Asticcacaulis excentricus CB 48: one gene and its partner. The protein of the gene in region 1 binds, or shares a complex with, the protein of each later gene. Links are inferred from orthologs where the notes say so. Each region holds a gene or a part of one and is shown on either strand. Other genes may lie near its edges.

Region 1 (15,714 bases):
ACGCGGGATAGACGATCCAGCGCGGGTGGCGTTGGTTGGGTTTTCGCAAGGGTCGATCATGGCGCTCGACGCCGCGGTCAGTGGACGCTGGCCTATGGCGGCGGTGGTCGCCTTTTCCGGCCGCCTGTCTTCGCCGTTACCGTGGACGCTCGCGGCCACACCTATCCGGCTGGTGCACGGCGATCAGGACGAGGTGATCCCCTTTGCCGAAACCCTCGAGGCGGCAGAGCGTCTTCTCGCAGCGGGCTTCAGCGCCGACGCCCATATTCTCAAGGGGTTGGGCCACAGTATCAATGCCCCCGGCTCGCGTTTAGGGCGCGATTTTCTAGTGGGGGCTCTGAGTTAGGCCTCTTCCGGCGTCAGGGTCTGCATCGATAAGGCGTGGACCGGGCCGCTCAGTTCTTCACGCAGGGCCGCATTGACGGCGCGTTGACGGGCAACGCGCGTCTGACCGCGAAACGCCTCCGAGACAATCAAGACGGAAAAGTGACTTTCGCCCCCTTCACGCGCGCCCGAATGCCCTTTATGCTTGTCGCTATCGTCAGTGACTTCCAGACGAAGCGGGGCGAAGGCCGCCGTCAGTTTGGTCTCGATGTTCTCGCGTGTTTTACCCATAATTTAACCTCATAAGGGCTTTATAGAGGCCCGACTCCGACCTATATGGTCGGTTTGCGTAAAGTTCAAAGGGTCGCGTTCGAAATCATGAGCGAAGGGTACAAGTACAAGCCGAAGTTTGGTCTGGACATGCGTATTCGCCCGCCCAAGGAGGGCGAGGTGAATGGCAAGCGTCCCGAAGACGATGTGCTGTCGCTGAAGCCGGGTCAGGTGCGTTGCGAATGGCCGGAATGCCATCGCGCGGCCACGGCCAAGGCCCCGAAGTCGCGTGAAATGATGAACGAATACTATAACTTCTGTCAGGCGCACGCGGGCGAGTACAACAAGAACTGGAACTTCTTTGCCGGAATGTCCGAAGGCGAGGCCAAGGCGCACCGCGAAGCGACGATGACCGGTGGCCGCCCTACCTGGGCCTTCCGCGCCTCGGCCGCGTCGCGCGAAGCGGCGGCCTTTAGCGCCGGACGCACCAAGGGGGCGGGCATGTACGATCCGCACTCAGTGTTCGGGGCCGGAGCCGCGCCGCGCAAGCCGGGTGAAGACGCGCCGATCCAGCGTCAGTTCGGCAAGATCGAGCGCGGGGCGTATGCCGATCTTGATCTTGAGGTCGGGGCCGAGCCGGAAAAGGTGCGCGCCGCCTATACCGAACTGCTGAAGCGCTGCCACCCGGACAATAATGGCGGCGACCGTTCCGCGGAGGACAAGCTCCAACGCGTGATCAAGGCCTACAAAGTTCTCAAAAAAATGGGCCTTGCTTAAATGCCTTGAATTTGGCGATCTGGTACGTTGGCGTCACTTGGCCGTATTCATATTACGGGCTGCGTTAGCCTCCTGCCATCTCATCCAAATTGAAGGCTTTTGAGGCGAGCCAGGGTTAAAAACTTCGCACCTACGGCAAGAGGGTTAGGTAGGGGACTATGGCCGAGGTCAGAACCGGTGGATGTCAGTGCGGGGCTGTGCGCTTCCGTGTCGAGGGTGAACTGGGCCACGGCTCCATTTGCCATTGCCGCATGTGCCAAAAGGCCTATGGCAATGTCTTTGCTCCGCTGGTCAGCGTGCGTGAGGCGATGCTCCTCTGGACCAAGGCCGAACCCAAACGCTTCCAAAGCTCAAACCTCGTTCAGCGTGGTTTCTGCCCTGACTGCGGGACGCCCCTGACCTACGAAGCGCCGGACGGCGTGGCGCTGTCTATCGCTGCCTTTGATGATCCCACTGACATCGCTCCGGTCATCCAGTTCGGGACCGAAGGCCGCCTGCCGTGGGTCAATGGCCTGCACAACCTGCCGGAGCGCACTACCCTTGAAGACGTCGAGGCCGCGCCGTTTCTTGATAAGCTGATCAGCCATCAGCACCCGGACCATGACTGAACCGGCGTCAAAAAAATCCGTCTCCGGCGTGTTTTAGGGTTGAGTCTTGAGGACATAGGTCTTAGCTGAAAAACGCATCCGTTTGTCCGTCCGAAAGCGTATTTTGCCATGCCCGTCCTCACCTCCGATACCCTTACCGATCCGCTTCTGGGCCTTGTGCCGGACAAAAAGGTATCCCTGCGCGAGGTGTTCGGCGTCGATTCTGATATGCTGGTCCCGGCCTTTTCGACCCGCGATGAGCATGTGCCGGAAATCGACCCGTCCTACCGCTTTGATCCGCAGACGACCATCGCCATCTGCGCCGGCTTTGCCTATGACCGCCGCGTTATGGTGCAGGGTTTTCACGGCACGGGTAAGTCCACCCATATCGAGCAGATCGCCGCGCGGCTGAACTGGCCGCTGGTGCGCGTCAATCTCGACAGCCATGTGTCGCGTATAGACCTGATCGGCAAGGATGCCATCGTGCTCAAAGACGGTCAGCAGGTCACCGAGTTCAAGGAAGGCATCCTGCCGTGGTCGCTGCAACGGCCTGTGGCGCTGGTGTTCGACGAATACGATGCCGGGCGTCCGGACGTGATGTTCGTGATTCAGCGTGTGCTTGAGGCGCAGGGCCGCCTGACGCTGCTGGATCAGAACAAGGTTATCCGCCCCAACAGCTTCTTCCGTCTGTTTGCCACCACCAACACCATCGGTCTGGGCGACACCACCGGGCTTTATCACGGCACGCAGCAGATCAATCAGGGTCAGATGGACCGCTGGTCGATCGTTACCACGCTCAACTATCTCAGCCACGAGGCCGAGGTGGAGATCGTTCTGGCCAAGCTGCCGGAGTTCGACACGCCGGAGCGCAAGAGCCTGATCGACGCCATGGTGCGCGTCGCCGACCTGACGCGTTCGGCGTTTGCAAATGGCGATATTTCCACGGTGATGTCGCCGCGTACCGTCATCACCTGGGCGCAAAATACGCTGATCTTTGGCAATGACCCGGAGGTGGCCTTCCGCCTGACCTTCCTCAACAAGTGCGATGAGCTGGAGCGTCCGACTCTGGCGGAATTCTATCAGCGCAGCTTTGGCGCGGATGTGAAGGAAAGCGCCCTCAAGGTGAAGGTGATCTAGGTGCATCCCTTCCTGACTGCGGGGAGGGAGGTCCACGAAGTGGTGGGTGGGGCAAGCCACGCAAAGACTGCCCCCTCCGGCGAGACAAGCTCGCCACCTCCCCCGTTTCACAGGGGAGGATAAGAGGAAACCAATGGCCAAGCCCGTTACCGTTCTGTCCGATCCGTTTCGCAAGGCGCTGATCCATTCGACGCGCGCCCTGGCGGAAGACCCAGACCTCGAAGTCGTCTTCGGACCGGACGGACCGCGTCTGGATGGCCGCAAGCTGGTCCTGCCCAATCCGCCGCGCGACCTAAACGCCCGTCTTTCTGCCACCGTGCGCGGGCAGGCAGACCGGCTGGCGCTAAAGGTGGCGCATCACGACGCCGCCATCCACGTCCGTGCCCGGCCTGTCGATACGGCGGGCGCCGAAGCCTTTGACGTGCTGGAAGAAGCGCGGCTTGAGGCCATCGGGGCCAATGCCATGGGCGGGGTGCGCAAAAATCTGCGCGCGGCGCTTCAGTCTGATCTCGACCGAAGCGGTTTGGGGCGCAAGGAAGAAAAGTCCGAACTCAATCTGGCCGACATTCTGGGTCTGATTGCGCGTGAAATACTTACCGGTGATCCTGTGCCGAACGAGGCGCAGCGGGTAGTCAATCTTCTGCGCGACGAGATCGAGCACAAGACAGGGCAGGGTCTGAACGAACTGGCGGAGCTGATCGCTGATCAGAAGGCCTTTACGCAAAAGGCGCGCGAGGTGTTGCGGGCGCTGGACCTCACCGACGATTCGCAAGACGCCAAAGAAGAAGAAACGAACGACGAGGGCGAGGACGAGCCGTCCGAAGGCAATGACCCGTCGGCTGAGGCCGAAGAGGATGCTGAGGATCAGGACGATTCGCAGCCGCAACAGGAAGAAGAACCCACTGGTGGCGACGATCAGTCCCAGACCGGCGACGAGGACTTCACCCAGATGTCGGGCGATCCGCAGTCTCTGGCCGAAGGCTCCGCCGATGAGGTCGTCGATGGCGAGGCCGCCGAGGCCAGCCAGATGCAGACCCCCAATGCGGGCGGTGAGCGCAAGGACTATGACGTTTTCACCAAGGCCTATGATGAGGTCATCAACGCCGAAGACCTGTGCGATCCCGAAGAATTGGAGCGGCTTCGCGGCTTCCTCAATCAGCAACTGGCCAATCTGTCGAATGTCGTCGCCCGCCTAGCCAATCGGCTGCAACGCCGCCTGATGGCCCAGCAGAGCCGGTCCTGGAATTTCGACCTCGAAGAGGGCGTGCTGGATGCCTCGCGCCTGACGCGGGTGATCATCGACCCCAGTGCGCCCTTGTCGTTCAAGCAGGAAAAGGACACCGAGTTCCGCGACACAGTCGTCACGCTTCTGCTCGACAATTCAGGCTCGATGCGCGGGCGGCCGATCATGGTCGCGGCCATCTGCGCCGACGTGTTGGCGCGAACGCTGGAACGCTGTGGCGTGAAGGTCGAGATTCTAGGCTTTACCACTAAGGCGTGGAAAGGCGGGCAATCGCGCGAACAGTGGGTGCGCGAAGGTAAGCCGGCGGCGCCGGGACGCCTTAATGACCTCAGACACATCATCTATAAGGCCGCGGATAATCCGTGGCGTCGGGCCAACAAAAACCTCGGCCTGATGATGCGCGAAGGCCTGTTGAAAGAGAATATCGACGGCGAGGCCCTGCAATGGGCCTATACGCGCCTCTTGGGGCGGCCGGAGTCGCGCCGCATTCTGATGGTCATATCCGACGGCGCGCCGGTCGATGATTCGACCCTCAGCGTCAATTCGGGCCACTATCTCGAAAACCACCTGCGCAAGGTCATCACCGACATCGAAGGGGCCGGGCGCGTGGAACTGGCGGCCATAGGTATTGGCCACGACGTGACGCGCTATTACCGCCGGGCCATGACGCTGATTGATGTCGAGCAACTGGGCGGGGCGCTGATCGAGAAGCTGGCTGAACTGTTCGATGAAAAGGCCGCCGCACGGCGGCGATAAGACCACCGCTGCCTTATGGAGAGGGTGGCCAAACGGAGTTCTCATGCGATTGGTCTTGTTGTTCTCTGCCCTGCTGACCACCGCGGCTTTGGCCGGTCCCGTGCCTTATCAGGGCGGCACGCGGGTCAGCTTCACTCCCTTGCCGGCGGTCAGCGGTGCACCGGCGCAAAAGGCCCGCTATGTTGGCGGCTATGAGGTCAAAGGAGAGGGCACGTCCTGGCTGACCGGCCTGTCCGATTTGGTCGTCAAACCGGGTAAGGACGGGGTGATGATCGACGCCATCGGCGATTACGGCAGCCGTGCGCGCTTCACCCTGCCGGTACGCGGCACAGAAGGCCCGCTGAGCGTAGAGATGTTGCGCGCGGCCGACGGCAAGCCCTTTGGCAACAAGTCGCTGTCTGATGCCGAAGACATGTCCGTCGATCCGCGCGATGGCTCGGTCTATGTCTCGTTTGAAGGCGATGCGCGCGTAATGCGCTATGGCCCCGATCTGGGCGGGCCGGGTGAGCGCCTGCCGCTGACTGGCCTGCCCGCCCTTCCGTCGAATGAAGGGCTTGAGGCGCTTACGTTGCACCTTTCTACAAAGGGAGTGGCATCGCTGATTCTGGGGGCCGAGGTTGGCGGCTTCTGGAGGTGCGCACTCGATTCCTACAGATGCGAGACGCTCACCGGGCCGACCACGCCGGGGTTTACTTACAAGCTGGTGTCTTTGGCCCCGCTCGATCCCGCCAGACCCGATGAGATGCTAGCTCTCTACCGCTTCTATCTGCCCGTGGTAGGAGCGCGTAATGTCCTGCGTGTTTTGCGGCTTGAAGGAAATCGCCTTAAGGTGATCGATGAGATCCTGCGAATCGAGCCGCCCCTGCCTATCGACAATTATGAGGGCGTGTCGGCGGTCAAAACGCATGACGGTTATCGGCTCTATCTGATCAGTGATCCGATCGGGGACGATGACCCGACCCACCTGCTGATGTTCGATTACCGGCCCTGATGCTTACGCTGATCGCCCCGGCAACCGCCTCGGCACAGATTATGCTGGCTGTTCTGGTCTGGCGGCAATCCGCCGTGCCCGGACGCCGTGAGATGGCCGCCGCCCTGTGTCTGGGGGCGCTCTATTTCCTGCACGCTGCTTTTCCGGAAGTGCTCAAGCCCTTGGTGCCGATCATCGCCGCCGGACCGCTGGCGTTCAACCGTGCGCTCGGTCTGGGTCTGGGGCTCACGCCGCGCCCGCTGAAAGTCGATGCGGCGCTTCTGTTGTTGCTGGTGGGATTAGCTGGCCTCGGATTTATTGTCTCACCGGCGCAAATCCTCTGGGACGCGCTCAGTCTCTATCTCTTTTTTGAATTGCCTGTGCGCCTGTGGCGGCGCTTGCCTGGTGATCTGCTTAACGCGCGCCGCCGCGTCAGTTATGCCCTGCTGGCCGTCGGGGCTTTGCTGGGGGCTGGCGTTGCCATAGTCTCGGTTCTGGGCGGAGCCACTCCGGCGGCCACCGTCGGGGCCCTTCTGACGCTCCTGCTGTGTTTGTCTACGGTCGCTTTTGGCGGAGAGCTTAAGCGAACCTTGTCACCGGAGCCCAAAGGGCTGGATGCCGCCGAAACGCGTCTGCTGCAACGGGTGCGCGCTGAAATGGCCAACAGCTATGGCGACCCCAGGCTCAGCTTGTCGCGGCTGGCGCAGCGGCTCGGCGTCGCCGAACACCGTCTTCGCCGGGTTATTCACGCCGGCGAAGGGGAGGAGCACTTCAGCCGATACCTCAACCGCTGGCGCATCGAATCGTTCAAGGCGCGGGCCAAGGAGGAGGGTACGATTCTCGAACTGGCGCTGAGCGTGGGTTACAATTCGCTGTCGGCCTTCAATCGCGCGTTCAAGGCCGCGGAAGGGATAACACCCAGTGCCTTTCGTGCGGCTCTGAAAGCGAAGACCAGCGACGCCAGTCCGAAGACACCCGACACGATGAGCGGCCAGTAGGCATTGCCCAGCAGCGTCCCTGCTGCAACCGACAGCAGCGCACCGGTTAGCCCCGTCATTTTGAAAGCGTGCTCCGCGGGGTTTAGCCAACGACGCCAGTTCTGGGGCAGGAGGGTGCGTCCGACATCCCAACCGCCATAAAAGATCATGCCTCCCATCGCCCCGTTGACGAGGGCGGGGGACCATTGCACAGCCCCACCGTGACGAATGAACCACAACAGGCCAATACCTCCGCCTAGTAGGGAGAGCGCAGGAATCATGTCCGGCCATTTACGGCCCCTGTCCCGCAAGCGCAGGGCGCGTGGCCCGCTCCATAGCTGATAGGCGACCAGCACACTCACGCCCATCAGGTCCAGTTTGCCGCGAAACAGGAACGCCCCGATCAGGGCGGCGGCAACCGACAGGCCCGTCAGCCCCAGCATCAGGCGGCCGTTGAGTCGATGCAGGCGATTACCCTTGCGGCGGCCCAGAATGAATAGTCCGGTCAGCAGCGCGGCGCTGGCGCTCAGGACGTGGGTAAAGATGTTGAGACTGTGCAGATCAGGCATAAAGGGCTCCTTGTGTGAGGGCCTTTGTGCCGGGCATATGTCGCTTCGACTGCGCGATTTCAGAAATCAGTCATACCAAAGGTCATTGAAACGGCCGTTGGTATCCCTATGCGGCGTGATTTCGGGCAACAAAAAACCCCGATGCCGGAGCTTCGGGGTTTTTCGTGTGTTCGGTTGGAACCGAAAAGCTTAGGCAGCGGCCTTCTCAGCCAGCTTCGCCTTGATCTGCTTCTTCAGGCGACGAGCGCGCAGAGACAATTCGGTGTCGTCAGCCTTGACGAGGAAGGCGTCCAGACCGCCCTTGAAGTCCAGCGTGCGCAGAGCGGCGTTGGAGATCTTGAGACGGAAGGATTGACCCAGAGCTTCGGATTGAAGCGCGGTTTCACGAAGCGAGGGCAGGAAGCGACGCTTCGTCTTGATGTTTGAGTGGCTCACGGAGTGGCCGACCATCGGGCCGACACCGGTGAGTTCGCAACGACGCGACATGATATCCACCTTCGTTAGAAACAATAGACAGGGCGCGGCCTTTCAACGGCAGCGCAAGAGGCGCGTTCTATAGGCAAAGCCAGCCACAGCGTCAAGCGGAAAAACCCCGTGCCGGGAGGGTTTCCTGTGTGCTTGCGACGATCCGCAGTGACTCTTTATGGCATCAGGCCGAAATGTCCTCGTGGCGGCGGGTCATACCTATCACGAGGATAAAATGGACGACACCGCGAAGTTCGATACCATCGCCGGTCAGGGTGGCGAAACCCATCAGCATGTCCGTCATTCCGGTCCGCACACACCGGAAGGTCATCTGACGACCAATCAGGGGATTCGCGTCTCCGACAACCAGAACAGCCTTAAGTCCGGGGTGCGTGGCCCAACCCTGCTTGAGGACTTTGTTCTGCGCGAAAAAATCTTTCACTTCGACCATGAGCGCATTCCTGAGCGCATCGTCCATGCTCGCGGTTCGGCGGCGCATGGCTATTTCGAACTGACGCGGTCCCTGTCCGACATCACCACAGCCGATTTGTTCCAGCGGGTGGGCGAGCGTGTGCCGGTCTTTGTGCGCTTTTCGACCGTCGCCGGCGGTGCGGGCAGCGTCGATACGCCGCGCGATGTGCGCGGTTTTGCGGTGAAGTTCTACACGCAGGAAGGCAACTGGGACCTTGTGGGCAACAATATCCCGGTCTTCTTCATTCAGGACGCCATAAAGTTTCCTGACCTCGTGCACGCTGTGAAGATGGAGGCCGACCGGGGCTACCCGCAGGCAGCCTCGGCGCATGACACCTTCTGGGACTTCGTGTCGCTGATGCCGGAATCGACCCACATGCTGATGTGGGCCATGTCCGACCGCACCCTTCCGCGCGCCTTTCGCACCATGGAGGGGTTCGGCATCCACACCTTCCGCTTCGTCAACGCCGAGGGGAAGTCCACCTTTGTCAAGTTTCACTGGAAGCCGAAGTTAGGGCTGCAATCGCTAGTGTGGGACGAATCGCTCAAAATTCAGGCCGCCGATAACGACTTCCACCGCCGCGACGTGTTTGAGGCCATCGACCGCGGGGCCTTCCCCGAATGGGAACTGGGTGTGCAACTGTTCGATCAGGCGCTCGCCGACAGCCTGCCCTATGATGTGCTGGACGCCACCAAGATCATCCCAGAAGAGGTGGTGCCGGTGACCATTGTCGGGCGGATGGTGCTTGACCGCAACCCGGACAACTTCTTTGCCGAGGTGGAGCAGGTGGCCTATTGTCCAGCCAACATCATCCCCGGCATCGACTTCAGCAATGACCCGCTGTTGCAGGGGCGGCTATTTTCCTATCTCGACACGCAGCTCAAACGGCTAGGCAGCACGAACTTCCATCAGTTGCCGATCAACGCGCCGAAGTGTCCCTTCCAGAACTTCCAGCGCGATGGCCAAATGCAGATGCAGGTGCCCAGGGGGCGCGCCAACTATGAGCCCAACAGTCTGGGAGCGCATGGCGAAGACGGCGGGCCGCGCGAATGTCCGGTGACCGGGTTCACTACGGTTTCTGCTCGAGACGGTGCGGACGAGCAGGGCGGCAAGCTGCGCGTGCGGCCGGAGATGTTTGCCGATCACTATTCACAGGCGCGCTTATTCTGGAAATCGCAGACGGACTCCGAGCGCGCGCACATCGCCTCGGCCTTCGTGTTTGAACTGTCGAAGGTCACTCTGCAGGGAGTCGCGCCGCGCATGGTGGCCAATCTGCGCAATGTCGATGACGAACTGGCGACGCGCGTGGCGGATGGGCTGGGGATCGACCTGCCCGCCGCAAGTCAGGTGGCGCGCGAGCCCATCGACCTGGCCCCGTCCGATGCCCTGTCGATCCAGAAGAATCTGAAGCCGACCCTGCAAGGGCGCAAGATCGGTATCCTGATCTGCAAAGATAGCGACGCAACGGTCTTTAGCCAGCTTAAGGCTGATATCACGGCGGCGGGTGCTACGCCCTTCGTGGTTGGCGGCCAAATCCATGGCATACCGCTATCGGATGGCAGTCTGGCCGATGCCGACGCGCAATTGCTTGGCGCGCCGTCGCAACTATTCGATGCGGTGTTTGTCCTGCTGTCGGAGGCGGGGACGGGGCGACACCTCAAAGAAGCGGCCTCCATCGAATGGGTTATGAATGCCTTTGGTCACCTGAAGGCCATCGGCCACATGCCGGAAGCTCAGCCCCTGCTCGACAAGGCGGGCGTGGTGCGGGATGCGGGCGTAGTGGGGGTCGACGGCTTTATCGCCGCGGCGGCTCAGCGCTTTTTCGACCGCGAGCCGAGTCTGCGGACTCTGGCTTAAACGAAAGAAAACCCCGGAGATCGTTCTCCGGGGGTTTCATTGGGTTATCTGCCAAAAATCAGGCTGCCTTGATTAACGACTTGTTGAGCAGGGCCACGGCAGCATCGCGGTCGATCTTTTCGATCGCGGCGACTTCGCGGGCCATGCGGTCGAGAGCCGATTCGTAAAGCTGACGCTCGGAATAGGACTGCTCCGGTTGATTTTCGGCGCGGTGCAGGTCGCGGACCACTTCGGCGATTGAGACGAGGTCGCCTGAATTGATCTTGGCTTCGTACTCCTGCGCGCGACGCGACCACATGGTGCGCTTCACGCGGGCACGGCCTTTCAGAGTCACCAGCGCTTGCGACATGACAGCGGCCGGGGCGAGGTGGCGCAGGCCGGCCGTCTTGGCCTTCTTGGTCGGGACGCGCAGGGTCATCTTCTCGTGGTCGAAGGTGACGACATAGACTTCGAGCTGATAGCCGGCCACTTCCTGGCTCTCAACGGCGGCCACGGTGCCGACGCCATGCGCCGGATACACAACTTTGTCGCCCGTCTTGAATTCGAGTTCTGCTGCAACAGTCGTCATTGCGGTCCTCTTTCTGTTTGAATGAGGTCGAGGGGCAGGCGCTGATATAATCCGCTCACACGACGCATACGACTGACCGGCGATCAGGGAGGAGGCCGGAAGACGCAGACGCAAAAAAACAACGACGTCCCTTGATTGGCTTAAGGGCATCGCTGCTATGTATGAATGGACTAAGACAAGCCTGTCATCCGACCTTTGTCGAAGATGCCGGATGTGCGGGAGAGCGCAGGCGGCATTTTAGGTGAATATAGGGAGATGCCGGTGGAACGCGACGCGCGCCTCTGCATCAATGCAACCATCTCTATCATAAAATTACATAAAAATAAAGTCCGGCTGCCAGGAAAGCGTCGTAGTGATGGGTGGCGCGGAGTTGAGGTCATAGACACAAGTGTGTATGCATTTTTCAAAGTAAATAGTAAAGTAAATTCGAATGTAATGTGCACGTACATTTCTTTAGAAGGCGAATTTGCGCATCATTTTCAATCAAAACGGTTCGGGGTTTCATTTTAAATGACGAGGTTTCCTGGTTCGTCAGGATTTTAGACATGGCAGATTTCCGCGCGGGGAGCGGGCGCACTCAAAAAGCTTGTGGATGAAAGTATAGGGGCGGGGTCGATAAGGCTGAGGTTACTCTTCGCGGGGGCAACAATTATGAGGATTTGTTACGGTTGTCGTGATCGCGTGGGCCGAAGGCGGGCAGGCTCAGCGACCAGTGGATCGCCGCCCCGCGCAGCGCTAGGGCAGCGACGAATCCGCTGAGGCCTGCCGGCCAAAACGACAAGCCAAACAGGGTCAGGGTGACAAACACCGACGCCCCCAAGAGTGCAGCGGTGATATAGATTTCCCGGCGCAACAACAGGTTGGGCTCTCCGGCCAGCACATCGCGGATAATCCCGCCAAAGGTTGCGGTTAGCACGCCCATAACCCCGGCGGACACAGGCGCAACGCCGAGGTTCAGTGCTTTGGCTGCCCCCACCACCGCATAGGCCGACAGCCCAATGGCGTCCAGCCACAGCATGGCCAGCATCCGCTTTCCAGGCTTGCCATCCGGGCGCGGTGAGGCATTGCGCGGAGCCAGTATCCACACGGCCAACCCGGCGAGCGCGCAAATTAGGATGTAGTCGGGTCTCTGTACCCAAAACACTGGTGCTCCGATCAGAAGGTCACGCAGCGTCCCCCCACCAACGCCGGTAATGGCGGCGAAAAAGGTGAAGGTGATGATGTCCTGCCGCCCGCGCGCCGCGGCTATGGCGCCAGAGGCCCCAAACAGGGCCACGGCGGCGTAGTCCAGCCAGAAGAGGGCGGTGTTGAGGGCGCTAACGGCAGGGTCGGGGACGGTCATGAGCCTTGCTTACTTTATTTTGCCCGACGATGCGATGGACGCGTTGTTGATCCTTTTTGCCGTATCGAAGCGATCAGTCATCGGATCGTTGAACGGCGAGAGTGCTTTCAGGACGTCCCGCGCGGTGTCAGGGGGAGGCGTCCGCCGAAACCATGACACAGAAACGTTGGTGACCCCTGCAGGACTCGAACCTGCGACCTCTGCTTTAGGAAAGCCTTGCTCTATCCGGCTGAGCTAAGGGGCCACTCGCGTCGGGTTTAGCACGCAGCTCGCGCGTTTGAGAAGCCGTTTCAAACCCAGCCCAGCCTAAAAATCTGTGTGAGAACGTAACCCACTCGACTCAAGGTGCGACTCAGCGCAAATGATAAATTGATTATGGTTAATACGCTAGTGGGCTACCAGATCTAGTATAGAACAAATCAAGCATCGTGTGATGTCACTGATTCGGTCATGATTCGTTTTCATGACGTTCACTGCCTTTGACTGAAGCTGTTAACTTCTGAATTCGCGCTCTTTTGACACCGTCTTATGCCTTCCCAAGGCCGCTTTAAGTGTTTAAAACGAGTGCGTGCCCGATCGTTCTCCCCCCATTGACACATTCGCTGGCCCCAACGCGGACTCGCGGCTGGTGGCTGTTTTAGGGCCGACCAATACTGGCAAGACCCATTATGCGCTGGAGCGGATGATGGCGCATGCAACCGGCATGATCGGCCTGCCGCTGCGGCTTCTGGCGCGTGAAGTCTATGACCGCGTGGTTAAAGAAAAGGGCGTCAATGCCGTCGCTCTGATAACCGGCGAAGAGAAGATCATACCGCGCCTGCCCTCCTATTTCATCTGCACGGTTGAGGCCATGCCGCTGGAGCGACGCGTGGATTTCCTGGCCGTCGATGAAATCCAGCTGTGTGCCGATATCGAGCGCGGCCACGTCTTCACAGACCGGCTTTTGCGCGCGCGGGGGCGGTACGAGACGCTGTTCATGGGGGCGGCGACCTTTGCGCCCCTGTTCCGGTCACTGTTTCCCCATGCCGAGGTGCAGTTCCGAGAGCGTCTATCGCAACTGAGCTATTCAGGGTCGAAGAAGCTGACCCGCCTGCCGAAACGCACCGCCATAGTGGCCTTTTCCACCGAGCAGGTCTATGCCATCGCCGAACTGATCAGGCGTCAGCGCGGCGGGGCGGCTGTGGTGATGGGCTCACTCAGCCCCAAGACGCGCAATGCCCAAGTCGATCTCTTCCAGCGGGGTGAGGTCGATTTTTTGGTGGCCACCGATGCCATCGGCATGGGGCTCAACATGGATATCGATCATGTGGCCTTTGCGAGCCTTTCGAAGTTCGATGGCCGGCGCACGCGAGCCCTTACGGCACAGGAGGCCGCACAAATCGCCGGGCGCGCTGGGCGCAACCGCAGGGAAGGGACATTTGGTGTCACGGGGGATGCCGATGAGATGGACGATGACCTGATAGCGTCCATTGAGAACCACCGCTTCCTCAGCCTGACGGCGGCGCAATGGCGTAATCACGAGCTGGATTTTTCCTCGCTCGACAATCTGCTGCGCAGTCTGACGCGGCCTTCGACCGCCCCGGCATTACAACTGGCTCGTGAAGCGCTGGATGAGAAGGTGCTGCGCCATCTGAGCGCCGAAGAGGACATCGCGTTGAAGGTGCGTAATCCGATCAGCCTGCGCATCCTTTGGGAGGTGTGCCAGCTTCCGGATTTTCGCAAGGTGTCGCTGGACGAACACCTCAAGACGGTCGGTTTCCTCTTCTGGTCGCGCCACCGCCCGGACGGGTTTGTGCCGCACGACTGGTTTGATGAGCAACTGACCCTCCTCGACCGCATGGACGGCGATATCGACACCCTGTCGGGACGGTTATCGGGGGTGCGGACCCTGTCCTACATCTCCAATCGCACCGGCTGGCTGAAGGCGGCAGAGCACTGGCGCGATGCGACGCACGATTTAGAGGCACGCCTATCTGACCGCCTGCATGAAGCCCTGATGCAGCGCTTTGTCGATCAGCGCACCAGCGCGCTGTTGAAGGCGCTCAATGCCTTTGAGACACCTAAGCCGGAGATTATGGGCAACGGCGACGTCTTCCTCGAAGGCCAGCGTGTGGGGCAGCTTAGAGGGCTAAACTTCGTGCAAGCTGCCGGTGAAAGCTTGATCGAGGACAAGACCATCCGACAGGCGGCGCACCGCGCTGTGACGCCCCTGATCCGCGAGCGGCTGCAAGCGCTGGCACAGGCTCCATCCAAAACCCTTCGCCTGAAAGGCAAGCAGGTCCTATGGCAGGGCGAAACAGTCGGCCACATTGCGCCCTCGGATTACTTCAATCCGGTCATCCGTCTGGAGTGTCAATCCGATCAGGCGGCGCTTGTAGACCGGGCCCGCAAACGGCTAACCGACTTCGTGCGGCAGCAGGCCCTACACCACCTGAAACCCCTACACCGGGTCTATGAGGCCGCCCACGATGAGTCGACCCCCGCCGCGGTGCGCGCCGTGGCATGGCAGATATATGAAAACGGCGGCGTAACTTTGCGTGGCCAGGACAAACTAACTGCAGATGAGCGCAAATTGCTGAAAGGTCTGGGTATTCACGGCAATCGCTTCGTCTGGCGTTTGCCGAAGCTGTCTCCATCGTTGATGCAGGCCTTTGGCGGGGGGAAGGACCATCCTCAGCGTGTCCTCAGCCTCAAGGGTCTGGTCGCCATCAACGGGCACAAACCTGTCCGGCTGAGGACTCTGGATGCCTTGGATAAGGCCCTGAACGAAGGCGTATGGCACAAGGGGGTGATTTATCTCAAACCCGCCGCCATTGATGGGCTCGATGATAAACTAATGGCCGCGCTGGGCTTTGCCAAGGCATGGACGCATCGTTTCGGCGAAGGAGACGCTGCCGCCGACTATCAAGGTTGGCGCAGCAAATCCGGTACCCCAAAAAGAGCCAAAGAACAGGCTCCCTTCGTCAATCCGTATTCGCCTTTTGCGGTACTGCGTGGTGGTTGATCACAGCCCCAGGAACGACAGCATGATAAAGGCGCAGAACAGCACAAAGTGCGTGGTGCCCTCGATGGCGTTGGTCTGACCGTCATTAAGATTGATCGCGGCAACCAATAGCGTCAGAGCCGTCATGATGCTTTGGGTCGGAGTGAGGGCCATGTGGATCTTCTGATCGTTGAATAACGAGATCAACTCGATCACGGGCACGGTTAGGACGACAGTCGACAGCGAGGCCCCCAGCGCGATATTGATCACGGGCTGCATGCGGTTTGCCAGTGCGGCGCGCAGGGCTGTCATGATTTCAGGACTGGCCGAAATGGCCGCCACCACCAACGCCGGAAAGACCGGCGGAATGCCTGTGCCCTCAAGGCCGATGCCTAGCGTCTTCGACATGACCTCGGC
Region 2 (15,654 bases), on another replicon or contig:
TCGCCACGGCCTTCTGTTCGTCGTGATGTTCGCGCTGGGTGTAGGCTTATGTAAAGTGCGCGCCGAACGCGTGGCGGCCCCGGTGCTGGTGTCCCAGCAGACGCAGTTCCATCTCGATGCGGTGATTATCGATATAGTCGGCACCGACAGTTCGGAACCTAAACTTTTGCTGGCGCCGCTAAAACTGTCCGGCGTCGCCCCGGAACAGACACCTATCCGCGTGCGTCTGAGCCTGCGCACCCTGCCGCCGGATCTGGCCCCCGGTCAGGCCCTCTCTGTGCTCGCCATCCTTCACCCACCGGCGGGGCCGAGTATTCCGGGTGGGTACGACTATGCACGCACGGCGTGGTTCGATGCGGTGGGGGCCGTGGGCTTTGCACCCGGCCGCATCCGTACCCTAGAGACGCCCCCCTTGCCGGCACGACTGCAACGGATCGTGGCGCTCAATCACTTGCGCTGGGCGGTGACGAAGCGTCTGATGAGACAGGTTCAGGATACGCGCATGGGCGGATTTGCCGCCGCCATGGTGACAGGGCATCAGGCCTTTCTGGCCCCTGAACTGGTTGAAGACATGCGTGATTCGGGGCTGGCGCATATTCTGTCTATTTCCGGTCTGCATATGGCGATTGTGGGTGGATTTGCCTTCTTCGCCTGCCGGGGCCTGCTGGCCCTGACGCCACCGATCGAGCTGAGATATCCGATCAAGAAGTGGGCTGCGGTATTAGGTATAATAGCAGTGGCGCTTTATCTGGCGTTGTCGGGGGCCCCAGCCCCGGCCATCCGCGCTGCTGTCGTCGCGTGGGTCGCCTTTGGGGCCATTGTGTTTGATCGCAGCGCATTGAGTTTACGCGCCCTGGCCATAGCGGCCATTATCGTATTGTTGCTGATGCCCGAAGCCGTACTGGAACCGGGGTTTCAGATGTCATTTTGCGCCACGGCGGCGCTTCTGGCGTTGGCCGAAGTGTCGCGCAATCCTGTGCGTGAACTGGACGTACCGTGGTGGGTGCACGGCTGGCAGGGCCTGTGGCACGGACTGAAGGTCTCAGTGCTGGCTTCGACGGTGGCCGGGTCGGCCACCACCCCGTTCGGCGTCTTCTATTTCAGCCGCGCCCAGATGTACGGCCTGCTCAGCAATCTGATCGAAGCCCCGATCACCGGCTTTATCGTTATGCCGGCGCTGGCTTTGCGCACCGTATTGAGTGCCACGCCTTTGGGAGCCCCCCTTCTGTGTGTGGCGCAGCAGGGCCTGTGTAATCGCAGCCATCGTGGGCTTTGTGACAGATTTGCCCGGCGCCGTGTTGACGGTGGCAGCCCCGGCCAATCTGGCTCTGGCCATGTCCACCGCCGGAGTCTTGTGGACATGTCTGATCCGCGGTCGCGCGCGCTGGATCGGGTTACTGGCGGCTCTGGCCGTCATCTACTGGCCGCGTGAGACGGCACCGGATATCTGGCTGGAGGCCGAAGGCAGCAATGCGGCGATCCGCGTCAAGGGCGCGGCCTACAGTCTGCGGGTCAGTTGCGCCAGTATGGCTATCAACCCTGGCTGAAACATTACGCGCTGAACGACGCCCCTGAAAGGGGGCCGCAGGACTATGTGTGCAAAAGCTATATTTGCCTGCCCACGGCTACTGCGCCTTACCGCCCCGGCTTTTCCTTTGCCGCAAAGCTCCAAAGTCCGAACAGGTCGAGGCCCTGTGCCAATCCGCTGATCTGATCGTCCTGCGATCTCAGGTAACCGAATGGCCCGCCAACTGCGCCGGGGTCAACCGCATTACCGCCTCAGACTCCGAGCGCTTGGGGGCTATGGAACTGACCCGGTCAGGATTGAAAAGCTGGCACATTCAAGCCGCCAAACCTTTGAGAGGTCAGAGGCCATGGGTACATTAGAGCCTCATGCCGAAAAGTGGACACCACTTTTCGGAAAAAACATGAGGCGTTACAAAAAATTAGAGCCATTCGCCGGTTCAACTGAGCCGACGAAGGCTCTAGGCCCGCCGTTCGGTCTTCCGCATCTGTCTTATCCAATCCCGCCTTGCGTGACGGTCTGGATCTGTGCTGACGGGCTCCTTTTATAGCCAAACGCAGAGGCTGAACGATCCTATGGTTTGTCCAAAGTCTAACCCGGTGCGGAAACGCTCGGATATGGCTGAAAACTTGGCTCAGCATAAGAATAGCCGCAATTTCGGCATAGACGGCGGTATCTGCGGCGACCAGAAACACCACATCAGCCGGAAACGCCGGGGCGAAGGACACGACAGTAGTGACGAAGGCCACTGCGAACACCACTTTCGACCACGTCAGCGTGTTCAGCCACATGGCGAGACGGTCGATCAGAAGACCTTTAAGGTAGTGACCTATCCGGGTTTCCGGAAATAAAATGGCAACGCCATAGGCCATGAGTATCGCATAAAGAACGGAAAACCCCATATCATCCTCCACAAGAGCGATATGGGGCGCAACCGTCGCTAAACAAGACGCGCTTTAGTGATACCGGCGCATCAGACCAACCAGCTTGCCCTGAACGGCCACTTCATCGGCATTGTAGATGCGGGTCTTATAGGCCGGATTGGCCGCCTCAAGGGCAATCGACGCGCCCTTCTTGCGCAGGCGCTTCAGGGTCGCCGTATCGCCATCGACCAGAGCCACGACGATTTCGCCTGACTGTGCCGAATCCGACTTCTTGATGATCACATAGTCGCCGTCAAGAATACCGGCATTGATCATCGAATCGCCTTCGATTTCCAGCAGATAGTGCTCACCGGAACCGACGAAGATTTCCGGCACGCGGATACGGTCACGTTCAGCCCCCAGCGCCTCGATCGGCACACCGGCGGCGATCTTGCCCAGCAGCGGCAGTTCGCGGCCTTCGTCATTAGCGGGCTTGGACGCTGGGACCGGGGCGGCGGGGCGGGTGCCTTCGACCACCTGCGGCACAAAGGCCTGACGCCCGCGCGGCGGAGCGGCGGTCGTTGCCTGATCCGGTAGCTTGATCACTTCAAGAGCACGGGCCCGGTGCGCAAGGCGCCGGATAAAGCCGCGTTCCTCAAGGGCCGTGATCAGCCGGTGAATCCCCGACTTCGACGCCAGATCCAGCGCCTCCTTCATCTCATCAAAGGACGGAGACACTCCCGTTTCCTTGATGCGTTCATGAATGAACATCAGAAGTTCGCGTTGTTTGGTCGTCAGCATAGGTCCACCCGCTGCAAAAGTTTGTCCCCGGACATGGCAATATTTAGCGCATGAATGGTGAACAAGTCATGAACTTGTGCGAAGTGTTCTGTATGCGTTCTTTAGTCTTGTCAAGCGGGCGTGAGCAGATTCTTCGCCGCCTGAGTGACATCGCCCTGCCGCATCAGGCTTTCGCCGACCAGCATGGCTGTGGCCCCGGTTTTTTCGAGCCGAGCCACGTCCTGCGGCGTAAAGATACCACTTTCGGCGACCAGAACGTGCTGCGGTCCGACCATGGCCGACAGGTCCTCGGTCGTTTTCAGATCGACATCAAAAGTTCTTAAGTTGCGGTTATTAATACCAATCAGCGGAGAGGCCAGCTTAAGTGCGCGCTCCATTTCCGGTGCGTCGTGCACCTCGACCAAAGCGTCCATGCCATAGGCGTGCGCCGCCGCGATCAGGTCGGCGGCCAGAGCGTCGTCGATCATGGCCATGATCACCAGAATGGCATCGGCCCCAAGGCTGCGCGACTCGGCGACCTGCCACACATCGACAAGGAATTCCTTACGGATGCAGGGTAGGGTGACGGCGTTGCGGGCCGCCACAAAGTGCGATTCGTGCCCCATAAAGCTCGGCGCATCGGTGAGGATCGACAGACAAGACGCTCCGCCGGCCTGATAAGCCGCCGCAAGTGTAGCCGGCTCGAAGTCCTCACGAATCAGTCCTTTGGACGGGCTGGCCTTCTTCACCTCGGCGATCAGCGACAGGCTGTGCGGCTGTTTGTGGGCCACCAGCGCGCGTTGAAAGCCGCGCGGTGCGCTGACCTTTGTGATACGTGCCTCCAGCGCCGACAGTGATGCCGCAGGCTTGCGTTCGGCGACTTCCGTGCGCTTGTAGGTGGCGATCTTTTCCAGAATATCGGACATGTCTTAGGTGTTCGTAAGGGTGACGAGTTGATCGAGCGCGGCCAGAGCCTTGCCGTCATCAAGGCTGGCGGCGGCGTAATCGAGCCCTTCGCGCAGGGTCTCCACCGCGCCGCCGACCAGGAAGGCCGCCGCGGCATTGAGCATGACGATATCGCGATAGGGGCCTTTTTCGCCCTCCAGTAGACGACGCAGGGCGGCGGCATTGTGTTCCGGCGCACCGCCCGTGATGTCGACCAGCGCCGCGCGCGGCAAACCCACGGCTTCGGGCGTAATGGTGAACAGGCGCAGCTTGCCGTCCTTCCATTCCGCCACCTCGGTTTCGCCCGTGGTCGTCAGTTCATCGAGACCGGAACCGTGTACGACCCAGGCGTGAACGGCCTCAAGCTGCCCCAGCGCCTTGCCAATCGGCTCGATGAAGCGCGGGGAGGGCACGCCCACCACCTGACGCCGCGCGCCAGCGGGATTGGTGAGGGGGCCCAACAGATTGAAAATAGTGCGAAAACCGAGCTGCTGCCGGATCGGAGAGACGTGTTTCATCGCCCCGTGATGCGCCACAGCGAACAGGAAGCAGATACCGGCTTCCTCCAGCGCCTTGCGCTGCTGTTCCGGCGTGGCGTCGATATTGACGCCCAGTGCCGCCAGAACATCCGCCGTGCCGGATTTCGAGGTGATGGCGCGGTTGCCGTGCTTGGCGACCTTCAGGCCGCCGCCGGCCGCCACAAAACCAACGGCTGTGGATATGTTGAGCGTATGCAGCCCATCGCCACCAGTGCCGCAGACATCGACCGTGTCATAGGGATGATCAAGCCTCTTGGCCGCTGCGCGCATGGCACGGGCGCAGGCGGCGATTTCGCCGACGGTTTCACCGCGCAGGCGGATAGCGGTTACGGCAGCCGCCACCTGAGCCGGGGTCGGTTCGCCGCGCAGACAAGCGGAAAAGAAGATTTCGGCGTCGGCGTCAGACAGGGTCTGACCGTCCGCCAGCTTGGCCAGCAAGGGTTTGAAGGCGTCAGACATAGAGGTTGTGGCTCTCGATACCGGCCAGACGCAGGAAGTTGGCCAGAATCTGATGGCCGCCTTCGGTGGCAATGGATTCCGGATGGAATTGCACGCCGTGGATGGGGCGCGTGCGGTGCTGGACGCCCATGATTTCGCCGTCATCGGTCCAGGCGGTGACGATCAGGTCATCGGGCAGGGTTTCGCGCTTGATGGCCAGCGAGTGATAGCGCGTCGCCGTGAACGGATTGGGCAGGTCCTTGAACAGGCCGATGTCTTTGTGATGGATCTGGCTGGTCTTACCGTGCATCAGCGTCTTGGCGCGGATGACGTCGCCACCATAGGCCTGACCGATCGACTGATGCCCCAGACAGACGCCAAAGATCGGCAGGTCTTCGGGGGCCGCACGCAGCAGCGGCAGACAGATGCCGGCCTGATCCGGCGCACACGGTCCCGGCGACAGCAGAACCGCCTTTGGCTTCAGCGCCAGCGCGTCCTGAACGCTCAGCGCGTCGTTGCGGTACACCTGCGTTTCCGCGCCCAGTTCCGCCAGATAGTGCACCAGATTATAGGTGAAGCTGTCGTAATTATCGATGACAAGGATCATGGCCAACTCCCATGCAAGCGATATAGGCAAAGGCGGCGCAAAAACCAAACGGAAATGGCCCAAAGCCCGGACGTTTCAACGGTTTCACGCTTGAGCATGCCTAAATTTCCCATAAGATATATTATGCGATATATTGGTGTAGCCGGAAGGTGGGCACTCAGAGTGCCCACCTTCCGGACTATTTCAGCGTCAATTCGTATTCGGGCGTCAGTCGGATCGCGTCAATACGCGCCACCTGACCGTCCGTGAATTGTGGTTTCACGCTGGCGTCGAAATAGACTTTTGAATCCTCGCGCAGTGGCATGACGCTGAGTGTCAGTGGCTCCGTTAGTTTGTTGGCATAACGCTTAAGCCCGATACGCCACGTCCTCCCGATATAGTATTCGTCATCAAGCATCTGCGAACCTGAAAACAACCGCGCCACATCGCCCTGATAATCGACATCCAGATAGACGTCGGATACCCCTCTCAGTGCCTCTTGCGGTGCCTTCACGGTCCATGCGGCCGAAGCGCCGAAACTTTCCGGTTCAGGCACGATGGGTGTATTTCGCGGCCCCCAAGTCTTCAGCGGCGGTGCCCTGCCTGCCTGGCGCAGAAGCTGCCATTCGGCGGACAATTTTACCGGCGGTGCCAAAGCGCCCCAGTTCTGAAACAGCCCCTTTGAAGGCTCAAATTTTAGTTTCAGATTTGAAGTTAAATTATTTGATAAATATGGATAAATCGCAAATCTGAATTGTGGGTCGGTTTGACGGAACGTCGCCCCACCCTCCGTGTTTCCAAAGACATGCGCCGCACTCAGGATCAGGTGCGGACGGCCCCGCACCGTCACAGTGGTCAGGCTTTGCGCCTGCGCTTCGGTGAGAAGCAGAAAGCGTGCGCTCTTGCCATTAGCGCCTACGACGGAAACGATGCGTCCCGTGCAGGACGTTACCCGTATCTGAGCCCCCTGCCGGGCCTTTTGGGCCCCCGTAATCGTGCGTATCGCCTGTGCGTCAAAGACAAATTCCGGCTCGATCTGGCCAGTTGTGGCAAACACATAAAGGTCGCCCTTCCCGTCGTCGAACTTCGTCACCGGCTGGGCCGTTGCCCACAGGAGATCAATACCCGACAGGTCGAAATGGACGGGCCAGATGAAGGCGGCCCCCTCCTCTACAGTCATGCCTTTCGACGGAAGGGTCACGCTTTTATCGCTGAGTTTAATCTCAAAGCGCGTATCCGGATGCGCGGGCGTGGCGTGCTGGCGCACATGGTTATTCACGAAAACGAAGCCCGATCGGCCGTCTCCCCGGAACGCCCAGCGCAGGGTTTTCAGATCATCAGCGGCTGCGGGCTTTATCTCCGGGGCGTAAACGTTCATCGGGGCCAGACGATCCCCGAAAGCCTGAAGGAAGGCGTGGATGGGTTTGAGCTTATTCAGGACCGGGCGCGCCTGACCATACTGACCCAGTGGGGCCTGAAAATCATACCCCAGTCTGGGCACGTCATTATAGCCACCGCTGGCCATGCTTTCGTCACGTGACGGCGATCCCGGTGGGTTCTGCCCGCCCTGAAACATATAATAGCCCAGAAGGTTGACACCTGAGCCGACCTTGGTGATCACCATATCGGCGATATCGTCGGGGCTGATCAAAGGACGGCGACGATACATCTGCGGCACGCCCCCACCATACTCCGCTCCGAAAAAGGGCGTAATGTCCGTATCGCGCGCACCATCATCCTGTGTTGAGGTGCGCCCCTGAGCCCCCAGACCCTTTTCATTACGCACGCCAAACTGAAACAGATAGCTCGACTTGGGCGGCAATATCCCTGCGGCCGCTGACCACGGCTCATCGACATAGGTGCCGAACACCGGGATCACCTCGCCACGCGGAAAGACGGCATTGTCCCAGCCAGTTACGGTATAAAGCGGCAGATCAAAACCGTGCGCGCGCAACATCTCCTTCAAGCGGGCAATGTGTTCGCGCCCCTGAAGCGGCCCGGTGCGGTTATATTCGTTCTCGATCTGGATGCCGATCACCGGACCGCCGTCTTTCCATAACAAGCCCTTCGTCTGCTCGGCTATCTGCGTGAAGAAGGCGTCCACATAGCCGAGATAGGTCGGGTCATTGCTGCGGGTCGGCACCGAGTCCACCACCCAGTCAGGAATGCCGCCAAACCGAACTTCGGCATGGGCCCAGGGGCCGGGACGTAAATAGACATAGAGGTCGTTTTTCTGCGCCAACTGAATGAATTTGCGAAGATTTCGGTCGCGGCTCCAGTCGAAGTCACCGTGACGTTCCTCATGGTGCTGCCAGATAACGTAGGTGGCAACGACGGTGACGCCTGCCGCCTTCATCTTGAGGAGCTGTTCTTCCCAGTATTGTTCCGGAAAACGGCTATAATGAAACTCGCCCATAACCGGCAAAACGGGTTTACCGTTGAGCGTCAGGTAGCGATCAGTGACGCTGATGCCCTGCCCCGAAGGCGACAGGCCTGTTCCCATCTTCAACAGACCGTCACGCGGCGCCGAGGGCGCAATCTGCGCATCGACCCGCACGGTTTCCGCCGAAGCCACACTCCACATCAAGGCCAGCAGCGCGGTCGAAGCGGCCAGAAGATTTCCGTTCATTGGCATTTCCCTCTTTTTTTTATTGGGAAATTTGTACGACAATAAGCCGTGCCCGCCAAGCGCTGTATCGAAAAATCTATGCCCGACCTGTCATCTGCTCGTAGCGGCCCAGAGCCTGATCGCTCAGCTTGACCTTCAGATGGATATGACCGGTTTCGTCATCAAAGCGATCCAGCACACGGCCCTGAGTATACAAAAAGGCCAAAAGCTGACCGTCCTGCGGTGCCAGTTCGACGTCGATTTCGGTACCGGCTTCGTCCACCTTGAGCGCTATATCGCTGAGGAGCTTTTCGATCCCCTCGCCCGTGATGGCCGACACCATGATCGGCTTGTTCATGGCGCGATCCAGTACGGCGCGGCTATAGAGGATGTCGCGGGCCTCCTCGTCCAGCAGGTCGATCTTGTTCCATACCTCAATCAGGCGCGATTTATCGAGATCCGGATGGATATGGGTGAGCACCTGCATCACGTCTTGCGCCTGCGCGTCGCTTTCGGGGTTCGACATGTCGCGCACGTGCAGGATCAGATCGGCCTCCAGCACCTCTTCCAGTGTGGCGCGGAAGGCGGCAACCAGTTCGTGCGGCAGGTCGGAGATAAAGCCCACCGTATCGGAAATAATAGCGGCCCGTCCGCCCGGCAGTTTCAGCGTGCGCAATGTCGTGTCGAGCGTGGCGAACAGCATGTCCTTGGCCAGCACTTCGGCGCGCGTCAGGTGGTTGAACAGGGTCGATTTGCCGGCATTGGTATAGCCCACCAGCGCCACAATCGGGTACGGCACCTTTTTGCGCGCGCTGCGGTGCAGGCTGCGGGTGCGGCGCACGTCGTCCAGTTCGCCCTTGAGCAGCTTGATCTTGTCGGCAATCATGCGGCGGTCGAGTTCGATCTGGGTTTCGCCGGGACCACCGGTTGTGCCGGTGGCGCGCTGACGCTCAAGATGGGTCCAGGTGCGCACCAGCCGTGAGCGCTCGTATTCCAGCCGCGCCAGTTCGACCTGAAGCTTGCCTTCGCGTGTACGGGCGCGACGACCAAAGATTTCGAGAATAAGGCCGGTGCGGTCGATGACCTTGCGTTCCCAGGCCTTTTCGAGATTTCGCTGCTGGATCGGTGTCAGGGTAGTGTTGACGATGACGAGATCGGCCTCGACCTCTTCGCACAGGGTCACAATCTCTTCGACCTTGCCGGAGCCGAACAGGGTGGCGGGGTTGGGCTTACGCACGCGCGCCGTATCGGCGGCCACAATGTCAAGGTCGAGGGCGATGGCCAGACCGGCCGCTTCATCTAGACGTGACTCATCATAGCGCCGCGTCGCAGGCACCCCTTGGGGCTGACGCGGCGAAGATGGCGCGTGCGGTGCGGCCATGTCAGGGTCGATAATGACCGCACGCTGGGTTTCCGGCGTGCGGTTTACAAATTTGGTGGTCAAAAGAGTCCTTTGGGCGACTTAATCGTCCGAGTCTTCTTCCTGCTCATACAACTGCACCGGCGCAGCGGGCATGATGGTCGAGATTGCGTGCTTATAGACCAGTTGCGACTGACCGTCGCGGCGCAGCAGCACGCAGAAATTATCGAACCAGCTAACGATGCCCTGAAGCTTGACGCCGTTGATCAGGAAGATGGTGAGAGGCGTTTTGGATTTACGAACGCTGTTGAGGAACGTGTCCTGCAGGTTTTGTTTCTTTTCGTGGGACATTTAGTCGCCCTTCTTGTTAGACATTGCGAGCCCAAAACGGGCTTCACACACAGACATAAGCAAAAGTCACGAAATCACAACGCACAGGCGTACATAATTTCGTGAAGTATCATAGGCGACAATCGGTGAACAATTCAACCGAACACTATATAACATAATATTTCGGTGGAATTCCAAACCTTTACAGGTCAATGCCGGCGGAACGCTGAGCCCGTTGAATGTAAGCCTCACGCAGCCGCAGCGACAATTCGCCCGGCACACCGTCACCGATCAGCGAATCGTCTATCTGCACGATGGGCATAACGAAGGTCGAGGCGGCCGACAGGAACGCCTCTTTGGCGCGTTTGGCTTCCTCCAGCGTAAAAGCGCCTTCGGAGACATCAACGCCCTCTGCCCGCAGGATGTCGAGCAGGCTGATGCGCGTCACGCCCGGCAAGATATTGGCGCGCAGGCTGCGCGTCTTCACCTCGCCCTCTTTGGTGACGATATAGACATTGGCCGACCCGCCTTCGGTGACGAAACCTTCGGCATCGACAAAAATTACATCGGAAGCCCCCGCCTCGCGCGCGGCCTGTTTGGCCAGCACATTAGGCAAAAGCCCGACGGTCTTGATATCACAACGGCCCCAGCGCTTATCGGGCGCCGACACCACACGGATGCCCTTGCGCGCCTTGCTTTCTGCCGTCTGACGGTCCACGGGCTTGGCTGTGATGACCAGAGCCGGTTTGACCGGTTCCGTTGGGAAAAAGTGATCGCGCGGGGCCACACCGCGGCTCACCTGAAGATAAACCAGCCCCTCACCAATGCGATTGCGACGGATGACCTCGTTCAGCACCACCACCAGAGACGCGCGCGGCATCGGCATAGCGATATGCAGCTCTCGTAAGGAACGCTCCAGCCGGTTCAGGTGCCCGGCCAGATCAGCCAGTTGCCCGCCAAATACCGACCACACCTCATAGACGGCGTCGGCAAACTGATAGCCGCGATCCTCAATGTGCACGGCAGCATCGGCATGGCGCACATAGGCACCGTTCACATAAGCAATACGGGACATGGTAATCTCAATAAACCTGAAAGCCTCAAGAGGTTGTATCCCCTCAAAAGACAAGAAGACTCAAGGGCCTCGGGCCCCCAAGAAGCGCAAAGACTCAAGGGGCCACAGGCCCCTTGATCCCTTTAACTATTCGCGCCCAAACGGCAATGCAAGAGACAGGTTACGAGGCGTTTCCTCAGGCCCCTCGCCTTACACCTCTTCGTCTTCGACACCGCGAATATGGGCCAGCCCCAGCGACTTCAGCTTGCGGTGCAGGGCTGAACGCTCCATGCCGATAAAGTTAGCGGTACGCGAAATATTGCCGCCAAAGCGCACAATCTGCGACGACAGATATTCGCGCTCGAACACTTCGCGGGCGTCACGCAGCGGCAGGGCGATGATGCGCTCCGGGCGGATGGCCCCGGCGACGGCCGATTCCACCACCTCAGCCGGCAGCATCTGCGCCGTGATCGGTTCGGATGGATCGCCAGAGGCCAGAATCAACAGGCGTTCAATATTATTGCGTAACTGGCGAACATTGCCCGGCCATTCGTGCACCTGAAGCGTCGCCATGGCGTCTTCGGACAGGGTGCGCTTCGGCAGGCCCTGAGCGCGGGAAATGCGTTCAATGAAGTAGTTGACCAGTTCGGCAATATCGCTGCGGCGTTCCGACAGGCCGGGGACGCGCACCGGTACCACATTGAGGCGGTGGAACAGGTCTTCGCGGAAACGCCCGGCGGCGATTTCCTGCGTCAGGTCCTTGGAGGTCGAGGAAATGACGCGCACATCGACCTGCACATCATTGACACCGCCGACGCGCACGAAGCGTTGTTCGACCAGCACCCGCAGGATGCGGCTTTGCGACTCCATAGGCATGTCGGCCACTTCATCGAGGAACAGAGTGCCGCCGTGCGCGCGTTCGAACACGCCGATCTTGCGCGGACGGCCCTCTTCGCCTTCTTCACCGAACAGTTCGACGTCGAGACGCTCAGGTGTCACACCGGCGGACGAAATGGGCACAAATTCGCAGCGCGCGCGGGGGCTCGCTTCGTGGATCATGCGCGCCACCAGTTCCTTGCCCGAGCCGGCGGGGCCGGAGATCATGATGCGCGAATTGGCAGGGGCGACCTTGGCGATCGTGGTGCGCAGAAGCTGTGCCGCCGCCGAATTGCCGATTAAACCGTCCGGCACCACGGCCTGTCCGCGCAGCCGACGGTTTTCACGGCGCAGGGACGCCAGTTCAAGCGCTCTCTGAACTACCATGATCAATCGTTCGGTTTTAAATGGCTTTTCGATAAAGTCATAAGCGCCGCGCTTAATGGCCGAGACAGCGGTTTCGATGGTGCCGTGACCCGAAATCATGATGGCCGGAATATCCGGGTCCAGTTCGCGGATGACGTCGAGCAGTTCCAGCCCGTCCAGCCCGCCGCCCTGCATCCAGATGTCGAGCACGCACAAAGACGGCTTGCGGGCCTTGATCGCCCGCAACGCCGCTCCGGAGTCGGCGGCCGTTCTGACCGAATAGCCTTCGTCTTCGAGAATGCCAGCGATCAGTTCGCGGATATCGGCCTCGTCATCGACCACCAAAATATCTACGCCAGATGATACCTTCATCACACCCTCATCAGTCTTGCCCCGCTATCGGGAGCTTCATTGGTTTGAGCCGGAGCCTGGGTCTTGGGTAACCGCAATATGGCCCGTGCCCCGCTCAGATGGACGGCGTCCGCCAGATAGAATTCGCCGCCATGATCTTCGAGAATACGCTTGACGATGGCGAGGCCGAGCCCCGTCCCTTTCTCGCGCGTGGTTACATAGGGTTCGGTCAGACGGTCACGGTCCTTGTCCGGCAGACCGATACCGTCATCCTCGATTTCGATGATCAGGAACCCGTCGCTCAGGTGCATCTCGACCCGCATCTGACCGCCCTCGCCGTCACCGTTGGCCATATGGCGTGAGACGATGGCCTCGCCACCGTTTTTGAGCACATTGCCCAGCGCCTGCGACAAAAGGCGGCCATCGCAGACGACCGCCACCTCCGGCAGGGGCTCGACAATGTCGATCTGCACATCGGGCTTGGCGACGCGCTGCGAAAAGACCATTTGGCGGACAAGCTCCGCCGCGTCTTCTTCGGCAAAGTTGGGCACCGGCATCCGTGCAAAGGCCGAAAACTCATCGACCATGCGGCCTATATCGCCCACCTGCCGCACAATGGTGTCGGTAAGGCGGTCGAAGGTTTCGCCATCGGTTTCGATCTGCGAACGGTATTTTCGTTTCAGGCGTTCCGCCGACAACTGGATCGGCGTCAGGGGATTCTTGATCTCATGCGCGATGCGGCGCGCCACATCCTTCCAGGCGGCGTTACGCTGGGCGGCCACAAGGCGCGTAATGTCGTCAAAGGTCAGAACGGCACCGCCCGTATCCAACGATGAGGCCCGTACGCGCACGCGACGCGTATCGCCCTTGCGCACTAGATCGACCTCGGCCTCCTCGACCTTGTGCGGCGTTACCTTATCGAGAAGCTCGCAGATTTCCGGGGCCAGTTCACGGATATGCTGCCCGAAGGACTCTTCGGTGGGTATCGACAGGAAGTGAGCGGCGTGCCGGTTGATGGCCGAAATCTGCTCGTTTTCGTCAATGCCGATAATGCCCGCCGAAATTTCCGACAGCACGGTTTCGATAAAGCGACGGCGTTCTTCCGCCTCTTCATTGGCCGATTTCAGCGCCGCCTGCTGGCTTTGCAGATCGCTGGTCATGCGGTTGAAAGCGCGAGAGAGCACAGCTATGTCTTCCGACTGCTTGTCGGTCATGACGCGCGCATTGAGGTCGCCCGACGCGACCTTGTCCGCCGCCTGCACCAGCCGGGCGACGGGCACGGCGATGGAGTCCGCCGCCGAGGTGCCGACCCAGATGGCACCGATCAGCACCAGCAGCACGGTTTCCATATAGGCCAGCGCAAACACCCCCTGCACGCGGACCGAATTGCGAGCAGATTCCCGAAGTGCATCAATGGCTTCCTTGGCGCTTTGCACCTTGGGGACGATGCCGGGCGTTAGGGTTTTGACCGCATACAGCTTGGCCCCGTTATAGCCCTGAAGCGGATAGATCATGCGGATGGTATCCGGTGCTGCAAACAGCCCGCCGCCGATATCGCCTTCATTGGCCGTATCTATCGCCACCTGATTGGGGGCCAGATAGGGCGGCGCACCGGGGTTTTCCGCCCGGGCCAGCACCTGCCCGCTATCGTCAATAATATAGACCGCCGCCAGTTCCCCGCGGATCGAAATCAGTTCACGCAGGGCCTGCGAAAAGCTCAGCCGTTCGGCAAACATGCGGATCAGTTCAGGCCGTTGCAGATCGCGAGCAATGTCCGTCAGTGTATCGCGCGCCGTATTGGTCTGGGTTTCGATAAAGGCGGCCCCGATGTCGGCGCTGTTTTCGACCGACGACTGCACCCGCGCCGAAAACCACGTTTCCACGCCGCGATTGACCAGCACACCAAAAAACAGGGCCACGACAAAGGCCGGCGTCACGGCCGCCAGAGCAAACAGGGTCACAAAGCGCACATGCAGGCGCGTCCCCGCATCCTTAGCCCGTGATCGCGCCAGTTGCAGTACCCGCCGCAAAACGAAGAAGCTCAGGCCCAGCAACAGCGCCAGATTCAGGCAAACAAGGCTGAACAGAAAGACACTCGATGGCCCCAGCGGCCCAGCCCCCGGCGCCGCAATGATGATCCAGATAATAAAAGCGGTCATCAGGGCCGACAGGGCATAGGCACTCACCATGGCCAAACGGCCACGGCTGGCATTTTTCAGCCCCCGCGTCATGCGGGCCCATGATAGGCCGAAGCGCCGCCTGATACCTGTGTCTTTCAAAACCCAGCTTTCCAGATGCCACAATGGAGCACAATCCGATAAAGTGGGCACCACTTTATGGATAAATTGCGCCTTCAAACAAACCTCAGAGCGTCCTGAGTTTGTGCGCTAACGCAGTACGCTCTGAGGGTGGCATTTGTGCACTACTGTGTCTGAATATCAACATCTATGTTGCAAGAATGCGCCGAATTTGCCGGCCGACGATCACGAAATGTTTTCAGATTCCCTTAAAGGGGTATTAGCCAAACAGGGCACTCAACTCCCGTTCGATATCTGTGGGATCATCCATACGGCACAGCCGCGCCTTATCCTGACGGCGAACGGCGGGGTCTTCGCTATAATCGCCAGCTTCAATATACCAGCCCAAATGCTTCTTGAACATTTTGAGGCCCAGACCGCTGCCGTAGAAGCTGAGACTGTCGTGCATATGTTCGAGGATCAGCTCCAGACGCGCCGATCCGGTCGGCTCAGGCTCATTTTCGCCGCTCAGAGCCGCATCGAGTTGCGCGGCCAGCCACGGGCGGCCATAGACGCCGCGCCCGATCATCAGGCCGTCGGCCCCAGACTGCGCGAGGGCCTCGCGCGCCTTCTCGCCATCCGTAATGTCGCCGTTGACGATGACGGGGATGGACACCGCCTCCTTGACCTGTTGCACAAAGGCCCAGTCGGCCTCGCCCTTGTAAAACTGCTGCCGCGTGCGGCCATGAACGGTTACCGCCTGAATCCCAATGGCTTCCGCCCGACGAGCCAATTC

What was found.
Region 2: the proteins of ASTEX_RS05395 (region 1) and hfq are in contact, whole or in part, in a crystal structure (PDB 3VU3), measured with the Escherichia coli proteins. The link is inferred for Asticcacaulis excentricus CB 48 from one-to-one orthologs.

What each region holds. Positions count from the first base shown.
Region 1 is NC_014816.1:1,130,418-1,146,131, forward strand. Bases 7,895-10,857 are described here. They hold ASTEX_RS05395 (catalase), read left to right. Parts: upstream 7,895-8,310; coding sequence 8,311-10,404; downstream 10,405-10,857. Other genes in these bases: rpmB (50S ribosomal protein L28), read right to left, coding at 7,895-8,096; ASTEX_RS05400 (CarD family transcriptional regulator), read right to left, coding at 10,463-10,857. In the rest of the region: ASTEX_RS05350 (alpha/beta hydrolase), read left to right, coding at 1-346; ASTEX_RS05355 (BolA family protein), read right to left, coding at 343-615; ASTEX_RS05360 (J domain-containing protein), read left to right, coding at 703-1,371; ASTEX_RS05365 (GFA family protein), read left to right, coding at 1,530-1,979; cobaltochelatase subunit CobS, read left to right, coding at 2,088-3,095; cobaltochelatase subunit CobT, read left to right, coding at 3,229-5,094; ASTEX_RS05380 (esterase-like activity of phytase family protein), read left to right, coding at 5,138-6,085; ASTEX_RS05385 (helix-turn-helix transcriptional regulator), read left to right, coding at 6,085-7,062; more of rpmB, read right to left, coding at 7,800-7,894; more of ASTEX_RS05400, read right to left, coding at 10,858-10,972; ASTEX_RS05405 (trimeric intracellular cation channel family protein), read right to left, coding at 11,622-12,314; ASTEX_RS05415 (helicase-related protein), read left to right, coding at 12,883-15,318; ASTEX_RS05420 (calcium:cation antiporter), read right to left, coding at 15,319-15,714.
Region 2 is NC_014817.1:540,278-555,931, forward strand. The notes cover bases 8,372-11,274. They hold hfq (RNA chaperone Hfq), read right to left. Parts: upstream 9,996-11,274; coding sequence 9,747-9,995; downstream 8,372-9,746. Other genes in these bases: hflX (GTPase HflX), read right to left, coding at 8,382-9,728; ASTEX_RS14245 (D-amino-acid transaminase), read right to left, coding at 10,177-11,049; ntrX (nitrogen assimilation response regulator NtrX), read right to left, coding at 11,239-11,274. Outside these bases: ASTEX_RS14200 (ComEC/Rec2 family competence protein), read left to right, coding at 1-1,432; ASTEX_RS19445 (hypothetical protein), read right to left, coding at 1,819-2,427; transcriptional repressor LexA, read right to left, coding at 2,482-3,189; indole-3-glycerol phosphate synthase TrpC, read right to left, coding at 3,300-4,094; trpD (anthranilate phosphoribosyltransferase), read right to left, coding at 4,098-5,111; ASTEX_RS14225 (anthranilate synthase component II), read right to left, coding at 5,104-5,697; ASTEX_RS14230 (beta-galactosidase), read right to left, coding at 5,876-8,305; more of ntrX, read right to left, coding at 11,275-12,642; ASTEX_RS14255 (sensor histidine kinase NtrY-like), read right to left, coding at 12,642-14,852; tRNA dihydrouridine synthase DusB, read right to left, coding at 15,139-15,654. UniProt on the Escherichia coli protein: RNA chaperone that binds small regulatory RNA (sRNAs) and mRNAs to facilitate mRNA translational regulation in response to envelope stress, environmental stress and changes in metabolite concentrations.